3 regions of the Desulfobacca acetoxidans DSM 11109 genome follow, and region 3 is predicted to be linked to each of the others. Evidence: riboswitches for the same ligand, from Rfam matches in the RefSeq annotation. Region 3 holds a riboswitch; each other region holds the start of a gene.
The links. A riboswitch is a leader RNA that binds a small molecule or an ion and turns the genes downstream of it on or off. The one in region 3 is predicted to bind cobalamin.

Region 1: another riboswitch for cobalamin. It lies ahead of DESAC_RS15015 (helix-turn-helix domain-containing protein); the one in region 3 lies ahead of DESAC_RS11110 (DUF2162 domain-containing protein).
Region 2: another riboswitch for cobalamin. It lies ahead of DESAC_RS00180 (hydrogenase iron-sulfur subunit); the one in region 3 lies ahead of DESAC_RS11110 (DUF2162 domain-containing protein).

The regions. Positions count from the first base shown of each region.
Region 1 covers NC_015388.1:926,666-928,865, forward strand. Annotated here, with positions in the region: gene DESAC_RS15015 (helix-turn-helix domain-containing protein) at 227-1,006, opposite strand; cobalamin riboswitch at 1,274-1,459, opposite strand; cobalamin riboswitch at 1,746-1,931, shown strand; gene DESAC_RS16450 (lytic transglycosylase domain-containing protein) at 2,095-2,200, shown strand, end outside.
Region 2 covers NC_015388.1:40,720-42,919, reverse strand. Annotated here, with positions in the region: gene mdh (malate dehydrogenase) at 1-474, shown strand, start outside; cobalamin riboswitch at 639-821, shown strand; gene DESAC_RS00180 (hydrogenase iron-sulfur subunit) at 1,249-1,677, shown strand; gene DESAC_RS00175 (methylenetetrahydrofolate reductase C-terminal domain-containing protein) at 1,698-2,200, shown strand, end outside.
Region 3 covers NC_015388.1:2,482,922-2,485,121, reverse strand. Annotated here, with positions in the region: gene DESAC_RS11115 (TonB-dependent receptor plug domain-containing protein) at 1-539, shown strand, start outside; cobalamin riboswitch at 831-1,019, shown strand; gene DESAC_RS11110 (DUF2162 domain-containing protein) at 1,182-1,949, shown strand; gene DESAC_RS11105 (MotA/TolQ/ExbB proton channel family protein) at 1,946-2,200, shown strand, end outside.

The DNA of each region.
Region 1 (2,200 bases), 1.6 Mb from region 3:
TCCCATTGGAACATATTCTAACAAAGATAAATTGGGAGGGCTTGGACAGAATTGCTGATTTATGAGACGAAGTTGCTCATTTGATGAAACCTTATAACTCTGGCAACATAACCGGATTCCCCCAACCCCTAAACCGAGGGTTAAGGAGCGATAATAACCGATAAGGCACCTTTCTATTAATCTTTGCCATAAAGAAAATGGTGAAGATTAAAGATTTTATTGCTAGTCACGGCTGGGTTTTCAAACTCTTTTTGTATTCCGAGGGACTTCGGCCCTCAATTTTTCTAAAAACTCTTCCAAAGTAAGATAGATCACCAAACCCAACGGCATAACAGGCCTCGGAAATATTCAAGTTATCATCTTTCATGAGTGCTTTGGCCTGGGTCACCCGTTTGCGGTTGAGGTATTCTTTGAAAGACAGTCCCATGATTTCCTTGAATTTCCGGACAAAATGAAATTTGCTCAAGTTGCTGATTTGACAGACCTTGTCCAAAGTCAACGCCTCATGATAGTTCTCATCAATAAATTGAACCGCCTTGGTGATGACATTGTATTCCTGCTTTGCCATTCCCGGGATCAACCTTCTTTCCAGGGAAATGAGGGCTTGACAAAGCAGTTGCAGTCGTTCAGCGATCAACTGATAGACATTTCGCATCATGGCCGAATGGACGCTCAGTTTCAGGAAGCTCTCTCTGGACAGGAGGAGAACTTCCATAGTCGTCAAGGACTCAATATCATACAGGGAGGAGCCATTTTCCAAAGCAGCCATCTCCCCAAAAAGCTCCCCGTCTCCGAGGAGATGGAATCGTATCGTTTCACCATACCTATCCTTCACTCTCATCTCTGCCGTTCCCGACATGACAATACCAATGCGGTCAATGCTTTCTCCTGTCTGACTCAGAAGAAATCTTTTTGGAAAAACCTCTTTCTTCGAAGACGCTGCTATTTCACGCAAGCAATTCTCCGGGAGTCCTAAAAAAATTTTAGTGGCTCTTATGACCTGCATGGTGTTAAGCCAACGATTCCCATTTTGGATCGGTTGAAATCTCTATCCCCAATGAGCTCTTGAAAGCCGAGCTGATAATTTCCAATATTCTCCTTCAATATACTTACTCTTTTGTCCCATCCGGCCCCAAAAAACTAAGGGATGATCAAAAAAAAATCCCTGAGTCCGTGCGGACCCAAGGATTGCACCCAGATTACTTGATCCCTGGCTTGGCTATAAAGATTTGCCTTCTCTTCATAACCCAGGCATACCCATTACCTCGTGGGTATACCAATAAGCTCACAGGCAGGTCTTCTGACTCCCGGATTATCCTAGTCCCTGCGCCTTCCCATTCCCTTCAGGTAAACAGTGGCAATTGCAGGTTTCGTCCCCGGTTACAGCGGCGGGACCGCGCCGGGTTCGCACCGGCTTCCCTATTAAACCCCTTGGGGTGCCTGAAACTAAAAAAGTGTATAATTTGATTTGCCGTCTTTGTCAAGAGAAAAAACTTTCTATAGGTTGATTAGATTTTATTACAAGATAATAATAACACCGTATAATTCAATCTTCCCGAGCTATCATGTTCGTCTCCGTATTTAAAGACGAGCCCTAAAAATGCGCCTGTTTTCTTCCAGGACACCCCTGAGCCAGATCGTCTCAAAATCTCTGGGTTAGTCGGACCCCGGCGCGTCCAGATTGGTTTATTGATATTGAAACTGAATTCAACTTTTTTCCGTTGACAAAAAGAATAGATTCACAATATAATCATTTCGCTTCAGGTGCCCCCTTGGGCTTAATAGGGAAGCCGGTGCAAATCCGGCACGGTCCCGCCGCTGTAACCGGGGACGAAACCTGCAATTGCCACTGTTTACCTGAAGGGAATGGGAAGGCGCAGGGACTAGGATGATCCGGGAGTCAGAAGACCTGCCTGTAACGAAAGTGCCGTAGTCCGACGTAAAGCTGGATCAGGCCAGGCAGCAGGAGGTAGGGAAAATCTCCTCCGCCCCCCCCGAGGAACAAGTTAAGCTGGGTGCAATCCTTGGGTCCACACGGACTCAAGGTTTTTTATTTGAACCGCCTGCACCCGCAGCGCTCCGGGTCAACTACCCATGAGCTTAAAAAAGCTAACCATATTCCTCGTTATATCCTTAGTCGTGACGCCGGCCGCGGTCGTTGCCAAGATAACCTCTTTACCCGCTGAAAAAGAATCTAGTC
Region 2 (2,200 bases), 840 kb from region 3:
TGTTTCCTGGCCATGGAATTAAATGTAGCGGTGGAGGAAATCCAGTCCATGGTGTTGGGCGGCCACGGGGACGATATGGTGCCTATTCTGAGCGCCACGACAGTTTCAGGTATGCCCATTACCCAGTTTATTAAAGACAAAGCCCGGTTGGACGCCATGGTGGAACGTACCCGCAAAGGGGGCGGCGAGATCGTTGGGCTGCTGAAAACCGGTTCGGCCTTTTATGCCCCATCGGCGGCCGCAGTACAGATGGCCGAGGCCATCCTGAAGGATCAGAAACGGGTGGCGCCGGTATCGGTCTATATGGAAGGTGAGTATGGGCTCAAGGATATCTTCTTCGGTGTGCCGGTTATCTTGGGGGCCGGTGGTGTTGAGAAGATCATCGAACTGCCCTTGAACGCCGAAGAGCAGGCTCTGCTGGAAAAAAGCGCTGCCGCGGTAACCAAGACCAGGGACGAGTTGCCCAGGTTATAGTTTCTAGTTTCCCGGTCGCTAATTTAATGAGAGGGATAGCGGGCGTCAGGAAAATCCTGGCGCCCAGGATAAGTTAGGGAAACCAGGTTATCCACTCTGCTAAAAAATTTTAAGTGGGATAGGGTGAGTAATAGTGAATCAGCTTGACAGTCAGGGGAATTTGCTATATTAAGTGAAGAACAGGTTCCTTCGGGATGAAAAGGGAAGACGGTGCGAATCCGTCGCGGTCCCGCCGCTGTAACCGGGGACAAAGTCGGCATAAAGCCACTGGCCAGATAGAAGCCGGGAAGGCGCCGACAAGAGGTTGATCCGGGAGCCAGAAGACCTGCCTGTATTGTATCAGCAGAGTTGCTCGCCGTGGCAGCGGGGCTCTGGTATTGGGGACCAAGAAAACAGGGTGCAATCCTCAATTCTCCAAAGGGAGGGTTGAGGTTTTTTTTCTCTCAGGCCTCCTCCTTTCTCCTTCATTATGGCGTTCTGTCGGTCAGGATTGGCGCATCCTGGCCGACAGTTTTTTTGGAGAAGAAAGGCAATAAACGGACAAGGAGGCGTTCGGGTTCCATACATACCTTCTTCACATAGGAACATAAAAGCGACTTATTCTGATGCACTTGCTTTACGGCAATTATTGTTTATGTTATGAGCTATGGCAAAGCAGTCGGCCAGATCAACAATATAGGATCATATGTTCATAATAAGGGTCACCGGATCAACTTAAAATGCCATTATTCACTTGCGGTAGCTGAGGAAAAATAATAAAAAAGGGAGTGGAACATGGAATTCGAACCCAAGATCATCGCTTTCTGCTGTAGTTATTGAGCGTATTCTGCTGCGGACCTGGCAGGTTCGATGAGACTGCAATATCCAACGCATATTCATATTGTCAAAGTCCCCTGCACCGGGCGGGTGGACCTGATTCACCTGCTGGTGGCTTTTGAGCAGGGAGCCGACGGCGTCTTTGTAGCCGGCTGTTTAGAGGGCGAGTGCCACTATGTGCACGGCAATATCTTTGCCCGTAAGCGAGTCGGCCGGGCCAAGGAGATTCTTGAGAAGATCGGTATCGGCCGGGACCGCGTGGAAATGTATAATCTATCTGCCGGCCAGGGGACCAGATGGGCCGAAATCTGCCGTGAATTTGACGAACGGATCAAGAAGTTGGGTCCCAGTCCGATCCGTCTGGCTCATGAAAAGAAAGCCGCATAATTTTTTTAGGAGGCCGTCTGATGATCAAGGCAACACCGAAACCGCTGGAGGAGATCATCGATTATGTCAAAGACTTTTCTAATATTCTGATTGTAGGCTGTGACGGCTGTGTTACCGTCTGCGAAGCGGGAGGGATGAAAGAGGCCAAGATTCTCGGCTCGGCTCTGCGACTTTACTATACTCAGGCGGGCAAGGATCATGAAGTGATTGAGACTACGGTGACCAGACAGTGCGATAAAGAGTATCTGGCCGGAATAAAAGACCTAGTCGAAAATGCCGACGCCGTCATTTCTCTCGCCTGCGGCTGCGGCATCCAGTATTTGACTGAGATGTATTATCACAAGATTGTTTTTCCAGGGGTTAACACCCACTTTATGGGCATCAATGCTGAGCGGGGGCGGTATGAAGAACGCTGTGCCGGCTGTGGCCAATGCATCCTGGCGAGTACAGGCGGCATCTGTCCCATTGCCCGCTGTTCCAAACGGATGCTCAACGGACCGTGCGGCGGCTCCGATAACGGGAA
Region 3 (2,200 bases):
TTACCGCGACCTACTTTGAAAATTACGTTGATGATTTGATTTATCGGGTGACCGATCCTGCAGACATCACCGGCAAAACCCAGATTTATAAGAACGCCGGTAAGGCGACCATTAGAGGGGTTGAGCTGGAGATTACCCAGAAGCTCTGGTCCTGGCTGGAGGTTTTCGGCAATACCACCCTATTAGATGCCCGGATCAACGAGAATCCTTTTAATCCGGAATCAGTGGGTAAAAAGATCACCTACACTCCCCGACAGCAATTCAACTTTGGGATTACGGCTACCTATTGGAAAGTCAAGGGATTTCTCTCGGGACACTATGTCAGCAAATTGATAAGCAGGGACGACAACAGCGATCAATACAACAATGTCTACGGTTCCTACGATCCCTATTTCACTCTGAATTCCAAGATAATCTTTACCCCGGTGAAGTATATGGACCTCTCCCTGTCGGTGGATAACATGCTCGATCGGGAATACTTTTATTACTACCCCTCGCCGGGCCGGACCATCTGGAGTCAGATAACGCTGAGATTTTAATGACCGCTACCCGGTGGTTATCTACTGTTGGAGTCACAGGCCGATACCTATTTTCTCCTTGACAGATTCGGAGGGGAATTTTAAAGTTAGCCAAGGTAATGCTCATTACCAACGGGTTACCGGCGAAGCATGAAAATTGGTGCCGGTGAATTTTAGAAGGCGGGATGCCTTTCGCTTTCCTGCCCTACAGCACTGCAGCACCGGCAGGCCAATACGGAGGAGCGGGTTTCAGACCCGCCGGAAGGTTTTTACAACAAGGTTCCGTAACCAACCAGAAACTTTTTTCTGACTTAATAGGGTCATATTACAGGCGCCCTTCGGGGCTTAAAAGGGAAGCCGGTGCAAGTCCGGCATGGTCCCGCCGCTGTAACCGGGGACGATACCTGCGAGATACCACTGCCCGTGCTGAAGCCGGGTGGGAAGGTGCAGGAATAAGGATGATCCGGGAATCAGAAGACCTGCCTGTAAATCAATATGTATTGCCCAACGTGTGATTGGGGATAACGCGGCCGCTCGGGATGGAAAACCGACACGGCTTAGCCTAAGGACAAAGCAAGCTGGGTGCAATCCTTGGGTCCATTTTGGGCTCAAGGTTTTTTTTTGGCCTGAGAAATTGAATCTCTCAGGACAGAGGGATAGACGATGGATCTAAACCTGATCTTGTGGATCGGCGGCATGTTATTCAGTCTGAGCGTCTTTGTGGTAAAGGTCGGCTTCGGACTGGGACTGGGGCAGGTGGGTTGGCGGGGTCTGGTTTTGACGCTCTTATTGTATCTGGGAACCTTTCTGTTAGCTGCAGGGTTTTGCGAAAGTTTGATCAAGATCCTGACGCCGCTGGTGCGAAAAGGACCATATGTCCATATTGCCATGGCCTTAGGCATGATGGTCTGGGGCTTATATCTCATCCACAGCTGGGCAGGATCAGATTCCGGGTGTGGGGTGCACGCCGGCTGCCGTCAACCAGCCCACCCGACTGCCACCCGGTCGGCCCGGCCACCAACCTTATTCCTTCTTCTTCCCTGTCCCGTCTGCCTGACGGCCATAACCTTTTCCACCTGGGCGGCCTTACAGGTGATCAAGTTGCCTGCATGGGTGGTGGGGCTGGGATTGGGTGCAACGTTTATCATCTTGTCGCTGCTGATTTATCTGGGCCTCAAACTTTTCACCCTGAGATCAACCCGGTTAAATCAGAGGATCGGCCTCGGTTTAAGCATGTTGGCCATAGGCCTGTATTTTCTGAGTTCTCTTTTTCTTCCGGCCCATATTGAGGCGGCCAAAAGCATCTATCAATCGTTTGCCACGGAGGGAGGCAACTTGGTCCTGGTTGAACATATCGGCGTTTTTTTCCTACTCCTGGCCGCCTTGTTGGTCGGCTTCCTGATGAATAAACGACGCGAGGTTGGTGAATGAATATTCTAGCGGGTCTTGAGACGTTTCTCTACGTTATTGCCTCAGCTCTGTTTTATCCGGTAGTAGTTGGACTTATTCTGCTTACTTTTTGGATCGTGATATCTGCCGGCGGTTTTCTGCGGGAATATATTGACCGGCGGCAGGGAAGATCGGTCGGGTTACGGCGCTATCGAACCATGTTGGACTCCGAGGTTTTGACTCTATCAGCCAACCTCGATCTTGAGTTGGAAAAGCACCTCCAGGAGTTCGAA